Regions from separate parts of the Kitasatospora sp. NPDC097691 genome, predicted to be linked through region 1. Evidence: riboswitches for the same ligand, from Rfam matches in the RefSeq annotation. Region 1 holds a riboswitch; each other region holds the start of a gene.

Region 1 (5,032 bases):
TCCGGAAGCCCTCGCCCTCGCCTCCCAGGAGGCGGCCGGCGGGCAGCCGGACACCGTCCAGCCGCACCTGCCGGGTGGGCTGGGCGTTCCACCCCATCTTCTTCTCGTTCGGCCCGAACGAGACCCCGGGGTCGCCCCGCTCGACGACGAACGCGGAGACCCCGTCGGCCCCCGGCCCACCGGTGCGGGCCATCACCAGGTAGACCTCGGCAGCCCCGGCGCCGGAGATGAACTGCTTGACGCCGTCCAGCACCCAGTGGTCGCCGTCCCGGCGGGCCCGGGTGGTCAGCGCCGCGGCGTCCGAGCCCGCGCCCGGCTCGGTGAGGCAGTAGCTGGCGGGGGTCTCCATCGCGCAGAGTCCCGTCAGCCAGCGGGCGCGCTGGGCGCCGTCGCCGTAGCGGTCGACCATCCAGGCGACCATGTTGTGGATGGACAGGTAGGCGGCGATGGACGGGCAGCCGGTCGCCAGCGCCTCGAAGACGAGCACGCCGTCGGCTCGGGTCAGCCCGGATCCGCCGGACTCGTCGCGGACGTACACGCCGGCCAGGCCCAGGTCGGCGGCCTTGCGCAGGACGTCCACGGGGAAGTGCTTGGTCTGGTCCCACTCGACGGCGTTCGGCGCGAGGTGTTCGCGGGCGAAGGCCCGGGTCGTGTCGACGATCGCGAGTTGATCGTCGGTCAGGTGCGTGTGCACGGCGTTCACCCCATCGTCGGCATGGTGAAGCTCGCGCCCTCCTTGACCCCGGAGGGCCAGCGCGAGGTGACGGTGCGGGTGCGGGTGTAGAAGCGGACGGAGTCCGGCCCGTGCTGGTTGAGGTCGCCGAAACCGGAGCGCTTCCAGCCGCCGAAGGTGTGGTAGGCGATCGGCACCGGGATGGGCACGTTGACACCGACCATGCCGGTGTTCACCCGGCGGGCGAAGTCCCGGGCGGTGTCGCCGTCCCGGGTGTAGATGGCGACGCCGTTGCCGGACTCGTGCTCGCTGGGCAGGCGCAGCGCCTCCTCGTAGTCGGCGGCGCGGACGACGGTCAGCACCGGGCCGAAGATCTCCTCCCGGTGGATCCGCATGTCCGGCGTCACCCGGTCGAACAGCGAGGCGCCGAGGAAGTAGCCGTCCTCGTGCCCCTCCAGGCGGAAGTCCCTGCCGTCGACGACGAGTTCGGCGCCCTCCTCGACCCCGATGTCCAGGTAGCCGCGGACGCGTTCCAGGGCGTCGCGGCCCACCAGCGGGCCGAAGTCGGCCGAAGGGTCGTCCGAGCGGCCGACCTTGAGCGCGGCGATCCGCTCGACCAGCTTCGCCACCAGGGCGTCCGCGGTCTCCTCCCCCACCGGGACGGCCACCGAGATCGCCATGCAGCGCTCGCCGGCCGAGCCGTACCCGGCGCCGACCAGCGCGTCGGCCGCCTGGTCGAGGTCGGCGTCCGGCATCACGATCATGTGGTTCTTCGCCCCGCCGAAGCACTGCGCGCGCTTCCCGTGCGCGGCGGCCGTGGCGTACACGTACTGCGCGATCGGCGTGGACCCGACGAAGCCGAGCGCCTGCACCCGCGGGTCCTCCAGCAGGGTGTCCACCGCCTCCTTGTCGCCGTTGACCACGTTGAGCACGCCCGGCGGCAGCCCGGCCTCCAGGAACAGCTCGGCCAGCCGCAGCGGCACCGAGGGGTCCCGCTCGGAGGGCTTGAGGACGAAGGCGTTGCCGCAGGCCAGCGCGGGCGCGGCCTTCCAGAGCGGGATCATCGCGGGGAAGTTGAACGGGGTGATGCCGGCGACGACGCCGAGCGGCTGGCGCATCGAGTACACGTCGATGCCGGTGCCGGCGTTGTCGCTGAACTCGCCCTTCAGCAGGTGCGGGATGCCGGCGGCGAACTCCACGACCTCCAGGCCGCGTTGGAGGTCGCCGTGGGCGTCGGCGACGGTCTTGCCGTGCTCGGCGGAGAGCAGCCGGGCCAGCTCCTCCTTCTCCTGCTCGACCAGCTGCAGGAAGCGCAGCAGCACCCGGGCGCGGCGTTGCGGATTCCGGGCCGCCCACGCGGGCTGGGCCTGCGCGGCGTCGGCGATCACCGCCTCGGCCTCGGCACGGCTCGCCAGCGGCACCCGGGCCTGCACCCGGCCGGTGTTGGGGTCGTACACGTCGCCGAAGCGGCCAGAGGTGCCGGCGACGGGCTTGCCGCCGACGAAGTGGGTCAGTTCACGGACCATCGGTTCCTTCTCTCGACAGGATCGGGGAGAGGAGGAGTGGAGGCCGCCGCCGACGGGCGGGCGCACGGTGGCGCGGCCCCGCGGCGTCACGGTGGCGGTGGCGGTGGCATGACGAACCGTCAGAGCAGGTGAGCCTGAGCCCCGGCAGTCGTCGGCACAGGACAGCCAGGAGCAGCGGAACGGGAGCAGCCCGGAGTCATGCGTGTCGTCTCCATCCTCGTGGAAAACACGGATCACCCGCGGCCGGTATCCTGACTCCCGGATCGACGCACGCCCCCGGGCCTTCCCGGCTGGCTGCCAGTGGCCGTCTCCTGCGAGGACGAACTCCCCGGTCACAGTGGCGGGACCGTGCCGGACTCACACCGGCTTCCCTGACACCGCGGACCTGCCATCGACCATATAGTTGGACGTCCTAGTAAGTCCAGGGGTCCGAGCACGCGTCGCGTCATCGGTATCCCACTGGGCCGAACGCCACGCGGGTCGTGCGAATGCCCCGGAGAGGTGATTCCGAGCCGTCTCCCGGATGAAACGGTGCCCGCACCGGCGGGGACCGCCGGCCGGACCTTCCGGACTCCCTCAACTCTTCCGTATCTGCACAGGGCGGACGCCGGATCAGTCGATCTCCTTGCGCGCCTCGATCAGGAAGCGCGCCGAGTGCGCCACGAACGGGCCCTCGGAGCGGATCCGGGCGTCCAGCTCGCGCAGCCGGTCCCGGTAGGCGTCGACGGTGAAGCCCGGGACCATCCAGATCACCTTGCGCAGGAAGTACACCACCGCACCGATGTCGCGGAACTCCATCCGCAGCCGCTCGGAGCGCAGATCGACCACCTCCAGCCCGGCGGCGCGGGCCTCCTCGCTCTCGACCTCGGGACGACGGCCCTCGCGCGCCTCCGGCTGCGGCCCGAGGAAGTACTCGACCAGCTCGAAGACGGACGCCGGGCCCACGTGCTGGGCGAAGTAGCTGCCCCCGGGCCGCAGCACCCGGGCGATCTCCGTCCACCAGGCCCGCACCGGGTGCCGGCTGGTGACCAGGTCGAAGGCTTCGTCGGCGAACGGCAGCGGGGGCTCGTCCTGGTCCGCGACCACCACCGCGCCCAGCGGGTGCAGGAGCCGCGTGGCGCGGGCGATGTTCGGTGGCCAGGACTCGGTCGCGGCGAGGACCGGCGGGAGCCATCCCTTCGGCTCGGCGAGCCGCAGGGCACCGGCCAGCACCTCGCCACCGCCGGTCTGGATGTCCAGGGCCGCCACCGTCGTGCCCAGCCGCTCGGACAGCAGCCGCTGGTAGCCCCAGGAAGGGCGCTCCTCGGTGGCGCGGCCGTCCAGCCAGGAGAAGTCCCAGCCGTCCACGGACACGGTCTCGGCCTCGGCGATCAGCTCTTCGAAGGTGCGCATGCACGCATCATCCCGGCGTGGGCTCCGCACAGCCACCGGATTCCGCGCCGGGCGCGTACCGAAGCACCAGCTCAAACCGCATCCGCAGACTCCCGGCGGCGATCACCCCGGTCACCGGCTCCGTGCCGCCGCCGTCCGCCTCGAAGGCCACCAGCACACCCGGCGACTCGCCGCACTGCCGCTCGACCGCCTGCCGCTCCTCGCACGTGGGCACCCGGAACACCGGGTCCTGGAAAGCCGCCGGGCAGCGGACGTACAGCGGATCGGCGAAGACCAGCTCCAGGCCGTGGTGGTAGGACAGGTCGTACCCGGCCGCCAGGCGCAACTCGCCCGGGCGCCAGGAGAAGACGTCCCAGTCCCACCAGGAACCCTCGGGCAGCTCGACCGGCTGCTCCTCCGGGCGTGCTCCGGGGCACGCCCCCGGGCCGGCAGCCGGCGCCGCTTCCGGCTCGGCTTCCGGCTCGGCTTCCGGCCCGGCTTCCGGCCCGGCTTCCGGCTGGGCTTCCGGCTGGGCTCGACGAGCGGTCGTTCGTTGCTGCTCCGGATCCACCCGGTCCCCCTTCTCTCCCCCCGGCCCGTGACGCCTTCGAAAACCGGTACCCCGCAGCGGACTTCCTCCGCGACGATGGTGGCATGACCAGCTCCCCCATCGCGCGTTTCTATGACGCCTTCGCGGCCGGCTACCACCTCCTCTACGCCGACTGGGAGGCCTCCGTCGCCCGCCAGGGCGCCGCGCTGGACACTCTGATCCGGGACCGCCTCGGCGACCGCGCCGCCGAGGTGCTGGACTGCGCCTGCGGCATCGGCACCCAGGCGATCGGCCTCGCCGGGCGGGGGCACCGGGTCACCGGCACGGACATCAGCCCGGTGGCCGCCGGGCGCGCCGCCGTCGAGGCCGCCCGGTTCGGGCTCGACCTCCCCATCGCGACCGCCGACATGCGGCAACTCCCCTTCTCGGACGGCTGCTTCGACGTCGTCGTCTGCGCCGACAACGCACTGCCCCACCTGCTCACCCCCGGGGACGTCCTGGCCGCGCTCGGTGAGATGCGCCGTGTCCTGCGCCCGGGCGGCCTGCTGCTGCTCACCACCCGTCCGTACGACGAACTGCGCCGCAGCCGGCCGTCCTCCACGCCGCCGCAGACCACCGAGCGGGAGGGGCGGAGGTCCGTCGTCTTCCAGCTCTGGCAGTGGCACGAGGACGGCGAACGGTACGACCTGGAGCTGTTCCAGCTGCTGCGCGACGACGCCGGGCAGTGGCGGGTCGATGCCCACCGCTCCACCTACTGGGCGCTCACCCGGGCGCAGTCGAGCGGCTACGCCGAGGAAGCCGGCTTCACCGGGGCGGCCTGGAGGGAACCCGCCGACAACGGGTTCTTCCAGCCGGTCCTGATCGCCCTGAGGCCCTGAGCCCTGGCCTGGCGGCCCGCCAGGAAGAGCTCAG
Region 2 (5,032 bases), on a different contig from region 1:
CGCACCAGGACGCCGGGCTCCTGCGCCAGCGCGTCCACGTCGGTGAAGTTGGACAGCCGGGGGAAGCGCACCACGGCCACCCGCAGCACGTCCGCCCCGAGCGGCCCGCGCCCGTCGACCCGGTCCACCACGGTCGACAGGTCCAGCGAGTCCTCGGCGTCCAGCCACAGCCCGGGCAGCATCGGCAGGGTGCCCAGCACCGGACGGCCGGTCAGCTCGTGCAGCATCTCCAGCCCGGGCGCGAGGAGCCGCGCGTCGCCGCGGAACTTGTTGACGAACCAGCCCGCCACGTGCCGCTGGTCCTCCGCCGACAGCAGCGCCAGCGTCCCGTACATCGCCGCGAACACGCCGCCCCGGTCGATGTCCCCGACCACCACCACCGGCAGCCCGGCGGCCGTGGCCAGGCCCATGTTGGCGATGTCGCGGTCACGCAGGTTGATCTCGGCGGGCGATCCTGCGCCCTCGCAGACGACCACCTCGTAGCGGCGGCGCAGATCGGCCAGGCACTCCAGGGCGCGCTCCAGCAGGACGGGCTTGCGCTCGCGGTAGTCCAGCGCGCCCACCTCGGCGACCGGCTTGCCCAGCAGCACCACCTGGCTGCGGCCGTCCGCGCCGGGCTTCAGCAGCACCGGGTTCATCGCCGCCTCCGGCTCCACCCGGGCGGCCTGCGCCTGCATCGCCTGGGCGCGTCCGATCTCGGCGCCGTCGGCGGTGACGAAGGAGTTCAACGACATGTTCTGTGCCTTGAACGGCGCGACCCGCACGCCCTGGCGGGCCAGCCAGCGGCAGATGCCGGCCGTGACCACGCTCTTGCCCGCGTCCGAGGTCGTCCCGGCGACCAGCAGCGCGTTCGTCATGCCCTTCCCCTCTTCCCGCGGAGCGCGCGCAGCAGGACGTGCCCCGCGACCGTCGTACCCAGAGCCAGCGCGCCCACCCGCTGGGAGAGCGTGCAGGCCCGTTCGATGTCGTCCACCGTCACCGGCCGCAGCTCCGCGCCCAGCACCGGCCGGTGCTCGACGCGCTCGCCGTACTGCAGCGTCCCGCCCAGCCGTACGCCCACCGCGCCGGCGAACGCCGACTCCGCCTGACCGGCGTTCGGGCTCGGGTGCGAGGAGCCGTCGCGCCGCCAGACCCGCCAGGCCGTCCGCGGCTGCGGGGCGGCGGCCACCGTCAGCAGGGCCGTCAGCCGGGCGCCGGGCCAGCCCGCCAGGTCGTCCAGCCGGGCCGAGGCCCAGCCGAACCGGGCGTAGCGCGGCGAGCGGTGGCCCACCATGGCGTCCAGGGTGTTCACCGCGCGGAAGGCCAGCAGCCCGGGCGTGCCCGCCAGGGCGCCCCAGGCGAGCGCGTTCACCACGGCGTCGGCGGTGTTCTCGGCCACCGACTCGACCACCGCGCGGGCGATCTGCTGCTCGTCCAGCCCGCTCGGGTCCCGCCCGCACAGGTGCGGCAGCCGCTCCCGCGCGGCCCGCAGGTCGCCGTGCCGCAGCGAGCGGCCGATGGTGCGGGCCTCCCGGGTCAGCGAGGTGCCGCCGAGCACGGTCCAGGTCGCGGCCGCCGCCAGCGCGGCCCGGCCCAGCGGGCGCCGGCCGACGGTACGGTCCAGGGCGAGCGCGCCCGCCGCGACCGCGCCCACGCACAGCGCCGTGTACCCGGCCCCGGCCGTACGGTCGTCGCGCCACAGCCGCCGCTCCAGCCGGGTGGCGGCGCTGCCGAAGACGGCCACCGGGTGGCCCCGGCGCGGGTCCGCGAAGCGGGCGTCGGCGGCGTAGCCCGCCACGGCGCCCACCGCGAACGCGGCGGCTCGGCCCCAGGGGCGGTCGGCGGCAGGACGGACGGTCACCGGCCGCACGCCGGAAGGCAACCCACCGGGCGGCAACTCACCGGGAGACAACTCGGCGGAAGGCAGCTCGGGGTCCGGCCGGGCGGGGCAGCCTGCATCGCGTGCGTGTCCTCACTCAGGGTCCGCGCCCTGGATCGACGTAGCGGGGGCGAGAGTCTCCTGGCTTCCGGGTCGGACGCACCCCCGGGGCCTTCCAGCGGCTTCTGACGGCCCGCCGTGGCGAGAATCCGGGCGTGCTCCCCGGTGACAGTGGCGGGACCGCGCCGGACTCGCACCGGCTTCCTCTCCATGCCTCCGATTGGCCCCAGGATCCCATCACGCGGCCGAACCGGGAGTCAACCGAGGTCACGGAGGGGTTGGTCACACGGGACACCGGCCGACGAGCTGTGGGATCGCCCAGCGCGGCACCGCCCCCCGGTCGGCCGCTTCGTGGGTTCGGTTGCTGGGGCCGCGCCGTGGTCCGCGCCTAGCGTTCGGTGGCATGCGTCGCAGAAAGCCCCCCGCCGCCCCGCCGCCGGTGCCGTTCTCACCCGCGGCCGCCCGCGCCCACCGGGCCGCCCTCGGCCTCACCCCCGAGCAGGTCGCCGAGGGCCTGGCCGCACACGGCGTGCGGCTGCTGCCCGCCCACGTCCTCGCCTGGGAGGACGGCGAGCTCCGGCCCAGCGAACCGGAGTTCATCGCCCTCGCCCGCGCCCTCTGGTGCCCCGCCGCCCAGCTGATGGACCCCCGCCCGGTCCGGCTGCGCGACCACCGCGTCGCCCGCGAACTCGGCCAGGCGGCCGTCGCCGAGCGCACCGGCACCACCCTCGACTCCTACCGGCAGGCCGAACTGACCGACCGCTGGGACGGCGACGAGGAGCAGACCCGCGCCCTCGCCGAGGTCCTCGGCCTCGACCTGCCCGAACTCGTCGAGGCCACCGGCCGCCGGGAGGCCCTCGACCACCTCCTCCGCCAGTGCGTCACCGGCCGCTGGCAGCCCCACCTCCGCGCCCTCGCCCGCATCGTCCCCGCCCCCGCCGACACCCTCGCCGAGGCCCTCGCCGCCCTCCACCAGGAACACCACGTCCCCACCCATTGGGGCGCCACCGCCCGCACCGCCCCACCCCCGGCCACCGACTCCCTCACCCCCCGCTTCTGGCACCTCCTCGCCACCGCGAGCGCCACCGGGCCGAACTCGTAGCAGGAGAGGCAGTCGATCCTCCGACAGCGGATCCGGGGGCCGTGACCCGGACGGGTCAGTCCGGTGGCCGGGTGGGCGGGGCGCCGGTGGACTGGTGTACGAACACCGTCCGGTCCGAGACCAACAGAGCGGGGAACGATATGCGCTGGGGAACCGCTGCCGTCGTGGCGGCCGCCGCCGTCGGAACCGGGGCCGTCGTCCTGGTGATCGGCCGTCGGGCTTCCGAGCGAATGGTCCGCCCGGTGACCGCCGTCCGGGAGGCCGGGCCGGTCGTGGTCCGGAGCCTCGGCGCGGGGCGGGTCACCTTCACCCGCGGCCCCGAGAGCCTGCGTCCCGGCCGCTGGGCGGTCGAGTGGGGCGACAACGGCCACGCCGTCGTCGAGGACGTCCTGCACAGCGACGAGCAGGGCGTCACCCGCCGGCTGGTCCGTGCCGACCAGGGCACGCTCACCCCCGGCACCGAGGTCCGCTTCACCCCCCGCGTCCACCTGGGCGACCCCACCCGGGCACTCGGCCTCGCCCACACCGACACCTCCGTCGACGGGGAACTCGGTGCGCTCCCCGCCTGGCACCTCGACGGCAAGCGCGGCACCTGGGTGATCCTCGTCCACGGCCCCGAGACCGACCGCCAGCAGACCCTTCCGGTGCTGCCCGTCCTCGACCGCTTCGGCCTGCCCGTCCTCGCCGTCACCTACCGCGGCGACGAGGGCGCCCCGGCCTCCCCGGACGGGTACAGCCACTTCGGCGAGACCGAGTGGCGGGACGTCGAGGCGGCGGTACGGCTGGCGCTCGACAACGGCGCGAGCCGGGTGATCCTCTACGGCTGGTCGGTCGGCGCCACGATGGTCCTGCAGACGGCGGCCCGCTCGGCCTGGGCCCACGCCATCAGCGGCCTGATCCTCGACTCGCCGGTCCTCGACCTGCCGGCCACCGCCCGCCGCGACGCCGAACGGCTCGGCTTCCGCGGCGCCGCCGCCGAACTCGGCGTCCTCGCCGCCCGGGGCCGCACCGGGGTCGACCTCGCCGACTTCTCCCGCATCGCCGAGGGCACCGACCTGCGCGTCCCCACCCTGCTCCTGCACAGTCCGGACGACCGGGTCTCCCCGTTCGGCAGCGCCGAACGCCTCGCCGCCGCCCGCCCCGACGTGGTCAACCTCCAGATCTTCCCCGGCGCCGACCACGCCACCCTGTGGAACACCACTCCCGACCACTACACCGAACTACTCCGCCGCTGGCTCACCCCGCTGCTCTGACCGAAGGGCGGGGGCCGAGGGCCAGGGCCGGGGCCGGGCGCCGGGGCCGGGGGCCGGGGGCCGGGGACTGGCACCGGGCACGGGGCCGCGTGGCGCAAGAAGTCGGGCCGGTCGACTTCTCGCGTGCCATGATCGGCCCGATCCGCCGGCCATCCGTCCGGATCCGGGCTGGACAGCTCCGCCGGGCGTCGAGGGCCGCGGCGTCGATCGTCGCGATCGCCGTGCAGCCAGGGGCACATCGTGGCCCCTGCCCACCACCCCGATTGTGACACACGGTGACCATCCGAACGGGTGCAGCAACCGCCTCGGCTCACCTGGCATGGGCAGGCCACACGTTTCCGGCCAGGCGGTTTGCCTCTGTTGCCCGATCTTGCGGAGGTGCCGCCGCCGGTCGCCCGGTCGTACGGACAACCGGATGTGACAGAAGGCCGGTACAAGGGGAAGACTGCTCGACGTGACGTCTCGGAACCCGCGCGACCGTGATGCCCCGCTCCCGCCTCCGATCGGTACCGGTGCGACGGTGACCCGTCTCCCCGGTACGGCCCACCGGCCAGCCGGTGGAAGGCCGAGCGGGGCGGCTGTACCCCGCAACGGCGTACCCCGGCGACGAGGGCCCGCTCCGGCGCCCGGGCGGGGCCGGGTTCCCGTGCCGGAGGGCTTCCCGGCACCCGCCGAGCTGGCGCCGCTGGCCCGCCGGATGCTGGTGGACGCCGTCCGGATCGCCCGCTGGGCCGGGGAGCTGGAGGAGGTCGACAAGCG
Region 3 (5,032 bases), on a different contig from region 1:
CCGGCCAGTCCCGCGTGCTCGACACCGCGGGGCGGGTCGAGCGCTTCCGCCGGCGGTACGGCGACCAGCACTGAGAACGTCGCAACGGCGCCTCCCGGGCGGGGAGGCGCCGTTGCGGCATGCCATGACAGCGGTCCGGAACGGGGGTCCGAGACGGGGCCCGAGACGGGGGCGGCGACAGGATTCGGCGGCAGGGCGCGGCGGCAGGGGTCAGCGCGGCGGCAGGGTCAGCGCGGCGGCGGCACGGAGACCACCATGGTCAGCGCCAGCGTCCGCTCGCCCGCGTTGCGGTAGGCGTGCGGGTACGAGGCGTCGAAGGAGACCGTGCCGCCGACCGGCACCAGGTGCTCGCGCTCGTCGTGCACCAGGGTCAGCTCGCCCTCGTCGACCCGGACGATCTCCACCGTCCCGGCCGGGTGCGGGTCCGAGGAGTACTCCTCGCCCGGCTCCATCCGCCAGCTCCACAGCTCCAGCGGGCCGGGCGCCTCGATCCCGTGCAGCAGGATGCCGGTTCCGCCGGCCGACCCGGCCCACAGCGGCACGGCCTGGTCGGCCGGCACGATCCGGACGTCCGGACCCCTCTCGTAGTCGAGCATCGTGGCGATCGAGACGCCCAGTGCGTCGCCGAGCCGGACGACGGTGGCCACGCTGGGGTTGGTACGACCCTGCTCGATCTGGACGATCATGCCGCGGCTCACGCCGGAGCGGGCGGCGAGGGCGTCCAGGGTGTGGCCACGCTCGGTGCGCAGCCGCTTGAGGTTGCGGGCGAGGGCCCGGGAGACGAGGTCAGGATCCGGCACGCGGTCAGTCCTCCGGTGTGTCCACTGGTCGAAACAGTACGGAATAGTGTTCTGCAAGTTCAGTTTGTTGCACTACGCTGCCAGCCTCGGCAACGAGTCCACCCGACTGTACTTCGGAGTGCATTGTGCTGTCCTTGAATCCCTCCCCACCCGGCAGACCCACCGAGCCCACGAACCCCCTACGGCCCGGGGCCCGCCCGTGACCGCCCTGCTCGCGCTCTCCGCCAGCCTGCTCTGGGGCGTCGCCGACTTCGGCGGCGGCGCACTCGCCCGGCGGCTGCCCGCGCTCGCCGTGGTGGTCGCCTCCCAGGCGGCGGCCGCCGCCGTGCTGCTGGCCGCCGTCGTCGCCACCGGCGGCTGGACCGACGCCTCCCCCGCCCTCTGGTACGCCGTCGCGGCCGGGGTGATCGGCCCGTTCGCGGTCCTCGCCTTCTACCGGGCGCTCGCACTCGGCCCGATGGGCGTGGTCTCGCCGCTGACCACCGTCTCCGTCCTCGTACCCGTCGGCGTCGGCCTCGCCCTCGGCGACCGCCCGGGCCCCGGCCGGATCGCCGGGATCGCGGTCGCGGTGGCCGGCGTCGTACTGGCCGCCGGGCCCGAGCGCGGCGGCCGGGCCGCCGCCCGCAGCACACTGCTGCTCACCCTGGGCGCCGCCCTGAGCTTCGGCACGGTGATGGCCCTGATCGCGCACGCCTCGACCGGCGGCGGCCTGCTGCTGGTGCTGTGCGTCCAGCGGGTCTGCAACGTCGCCGTCGGCGGCGCCACCCTGCTGGCCGGCCTGCGTCGCTCCGGGGGTACGGCCGGCCTGCTGCCCGGACTGCGGGCCCGGCTGCCGCTGCTCACCGCGGTCGGGCTGGCCGACGTCATCGCCAACGCCGTCTTCGCGATGGCCTCGCACCGCGGCTCGGCCACCGTGGCCGCCGTCCTGTCCTCGCTCTACCCCGTGGTCACCGCGTTGATGGCCCGCGGGGTGTTCAAGGAGCGGCTGCGCCCGGTCCAGGTGGTCGGCGCCGGGCTCGCCGTCGCGGGCACCCTGCTGCTCGCGGCCGCATGAGAGTCGCTCATGACGCTGCCCCATGAGCCGTGCTCATGGGGCAGCGTCATGAGCCGGCCTCATGGCCCGAGGACATGAGCCGACCTCATGGGTGCCCCCCATGAGTCACGCTCATGCCGCACCCCCATGAGAGGCACTCATACCCCCGGCTCAGGACCCTTCAGGACCCTTCAGGACCTCTCGGCACCCTCAGGACCCCTCGGGCGCCCAGCGCTTCTCGACCCGGGCGAGCTTCCAGTACCCGATCGCCACCGCCCAGACCACCACGAACAGCCCGGCGATCGCGTAGCCGACGTTGTCCAGCGAGATGCCCGCGATCCAGCCGCTCACCGGGTCGGTCAGGTCGAGTTTCTCGTGCAGCACACCGACCAGCTCGATGGTGCCGATGATGAAGGCCACCGCGATCGACAGCCCCGTGATGGTCAGGTTGTAGTACACCTTGCGCACCGGGTTGGCGAAGGCCCACTGGTACGCGAAGTTCATGAACGTCCCGTCCAGGGTGTCGAACAGGCTCATCCCGGCCGCGAACAGCAGCGGCAGGCAGACGATCGCGTACCAGGGCAGCCCGGAGGCCGCACCCGAGCCGGCCATCACCATCAGGGTGACCTCGGTCGCGGTGTCGAAGCCCAGGCCCAGCACCATGCCGACCGGGAACATCTGCCCGGGCCGGGTGATCGACCGGGTGGCCCGGTTCAGCACCCGGGCCATGAAGCCGCGCGAGTCGAGGTGCGCCTCCAGCTCCGCCTCGTCGTACTGCCCGGCCCGCATCGCCCGGAACACCTTGAGGATCCCGAGCAGCGCCGCCAGGTTGAGCGCCCCGATCAGGTACAGGAACGCGCCGGAGGCCGTCGTCCCGACCATCCCGAGCCACTGGTGGGTGGTCGACTCGTCGTCCATCAGCGTGTTCGCCAGCTGCGCGCCGCCCGCCACCAGGGCGGCCATGACGACCACCATCGAGGAGTGCCCGAGGGCGAACCAGAAGCCCACCGAGACCGGCCGCTTGCCGTCCGCCATCAGCTTGCGGGTGGTGTTGTCGATCACCGCGATGTGGTCGGCGTCGAAGGCGTGCCGCATCCCGAGGGTGTACGCGGTGATCCCCAGGCCCACCCCGAAGACCTGGGTACCGACCGCGTACCGCTCGGGTGCCACCAGGAAGACGAGCGTCCCGAAGGCCACCACGTGCATGGCCAGGATCACGCCCATCAGCCCGGCCGTACGGACGGTGTCCTCGCGCCTCCACCGGAAGGTGGGCAACACGGAGGGCGCCGCCCCGGCGTCCGTGGCGGCGGTTTCGGGCAGGGTCATCTGCGGATCACGCTCCAGCACCTCGTGGAATCACTTCGTGAGATGCCGCGGCCGGTCTCCTGGCTTACGGGACACGCCCGTACCCGCCTTCCCGGGCACGCGAGGCGCCCAGTGACGTCGTGGGTACGGACGGCGCTCCCCCGCGGACGGGGGAACGGCCCGATCACAGTGGCGAGGGCCGCTCCGGACTCCGGACCCCTGAGGATCCGTCACCGGTCTTCCCGAGCACCACGGCGGGCTACACGGTAGGGCCAGGCCCCGACCCATGCAAGGCTGCGCACCTGCGCAGGTGTCCAGGATCACAGCTGCCTGCCTGCAAGAATGTCCGCATGCATCTCGTACCGACCGACCGCGCGGGCCACCGCACCATCGACGGACACCGGGTCTGCGAGGCCATCGCCGCGATCGGTGACGCCGCGCACGTCCGGTCCTGGGCCGAGCGGTTCTCGCTGCTCGCCGACCCTGGGCGACTCGCCCTGCTGCTCGCCCTCCACCGGGCCGGTCCGCTCGCCGTCACCGACCTCGCGGTCGCCACCGGCATGCGCGACCCCGCCGTCTCCCAGGCCCTGCGGCTGCTCCGCACGGCCGGCGTGGTCACCGGCGACAAGGACGGACGCGTCGTGCGCTACCGGCTCGTCGACCAGGACATGCGCCCCCTCCTCGACGAGTGCGCCGCCGCCGAGCACCACGAGCCCACCGCCGCGGCAGGCTGACCGACACTCGGGAAACACGGCCACGGCGGCACCCCGGATGAGTACGATCATGGTGTGCCGTCCCACCCCCACGCCTGGCCCGCCGACCGCTGGAACACCCGACCGGTCAAGGCCCGCGTGCTGGCGGTCGCCCGCACCCTCACGTCGGCCACCCGGGTCCTGGACGTCCTCACCCTGCTGGACCCGGAGGGCGTCGAGCGGTACTTCACCGTCAACCCCGGTTCCGCCTTCGCCGATCGCGCCCTGGACGAGTACCTGCGCGGCCTGCCCGGCTTCACCCTGCTGGACTGGGAGGACGCCGTCCGGCACCGCTTCGACCTGGCCGTCGCCTGCGCCGTGCACTCCTCCATGCACCGCCTGGACGCCCGGCTCGTGGTGCTCCCGCACGGCGCCGGCTACAACCGCCTGGTGACCGAGTCCACCGGCGACACGGTCAGCGCCGCTGGCCTCTCCCGCAACGAACTCACCCACCGCGGGCAGGTGTTCGTGGACGTCCTCGGCCTCTCCCACCCCGAGCAGCTGGACCGCCTGCGGGCCTCCTGCCCCGAGGCACTGGACGTCGCCCGGGTCGTCGGCGACCCGTGCTTCGACCGGATGCTGCGCAGCCTGCGCTCCCGCGACGCCTACCGCGCCGCGCTCGGCGCCGTCGACGGCCGACGGCTCGTCGTCGTCAACTCCACCTGGAGCGAGCACTCGTTATTCGGCCGCCGCCCCGACCTGCCCCAGCGCCTGGTCCGCCGGCTGCCCGCCGACGAGTACACCGTCGCCGTCGTCCTGCACCCCAACATCTGGAGCCGGCACGACCCCGAGGCCCTGCTCGGCGCAGCCCGCCGGATGGGCCTTCGCCTGGTCCCGCCGCACCAGGGCTGGCAGGCCGCCCTGGTCGCCGCCGACTGCCTGATCGGCGACCACGGCTCGGTCTCCGTCTACGGCGCCGCCCTGGAGCGGCCCACCGTGCTGGTCGCCACCGGCGCCGCCGAACTCGACCCGCGCTCCCCCGGCTACGCCTTCGGCCAGGCCGCACCCGTGCTCGACCCCGACGGCGACCTCGCCGCCCAGCTCGAACTGGCCCTGGGCAAACAGGACCCGGCCGCCCTGCGCCCGCTCACCGACCGCTCGCTGAGCCGCCGCGGCCGCTCCGCCGAGCTGCTGCGCCCACT

The links. A riboswitch is a leader RNA that binds a small molecule or an ion and turns the genes downstream of it on or off. The one in region 1 is predicted to bind cobalamin.
Region 2: it holds a riboswitch for cobalamin, as region 1 does, so the genes downstream of both, ABTY56_RS29070 (cobalamin biosynthesis protein) here and ABTY56_RS00355 (CoA-acylating methylmalonate-semialdehyde dehydrogenase) in region 1, are expected to answer to the same signal.
Region 3: it holds a riboswitch for cobalamin, as region 1 does, so the genes downstream of both, nicT (Nickel transporter NicT) here and ABTY56_RS00355 (CoA-acylating methylmalonate-semialdehyde dehydrogenase) in region 1, are expected to answer to the same signal.

Annotation. Positions count from the first base shown of each region.
Region 1 covers NZ_JBEORY010000001.1:84,710-89,741, forward strand. Annotated here, with positions in the region: gene ABTY56_RS00350 (acyl-CoA dehydrogenase family protein) at 1-694, opposite strand, end outside; gene ABTY56_RS00355 (CoA-acylating methylmalonate-semialdehyde dehydrogenase) at 700-2,199, opposite strand; cobalamin riboswitch at 2,424-2,596, opposite strand; gene ABTY56_RS00360 (class I SAM-dependent methyltransferase) at 2,812-3,591, opposite strand; gene ABTY56_RS00365 (hypothetical protein) at 3,599-4,141, opposite strand; gene ABTY56_RS00370 (class I SAM-dependent methyltransferase) at 4,225-4,998, shown strand.
Region 2 covers NZ_JBEORY010000053.1:7,818-12,849, forward strand. Annotated here, with positions in the region: gene ABTY56_RS29065 (cobyric acid synthase) at 1-857, opposite strand, end outside; gene ABTY56_RS29070 (cobalamin biosynthesis protein) at 854-1,840, opposite strand; cobalamin riboswitch at 1,994-2,124, opposite strand; gene ABTY56_RS29075 (helix-turn-helix domain-containing protein) at 2,322-3,020, shown strand; gene ABTY56_RS29080 (alpha/beta hydrolase) at 3,161-4,273, shown strand; gene ABTY56_RS29085 (hypothetical protein) at 4,920-5,032, shown strand, end outside.
Region 3 covers NZ_JBEORY010000019.1:115,722-120,753, forward strand. Annotated here, with positions in the region: gene ABTY56_RS16385 (type B 50S ribosomal protein L31) at 1-74, shown strand, start outside; gene ABTY56_RS16390 (helix-turn-helix domain-containing protein) at 228-800, opposite strand; gene ABTY56_RS16395 (EamA family transporter) at 1,000-1,854, shown strand; gene nicT (Nickel transporter NicT) at 2,044-3,159, opposite strand; cobalamin riboswitch at 3,192-3,407, opposite strand; gene ABTY56_RS16405 (ArsR/SmtB family transcription factor) at 3,489-3,872, shown strand; gene ABTY56_RS16410 (CDP-glycerol glycerophosphotransferase family protein) at 3,927-5,032, shown strand, end outside.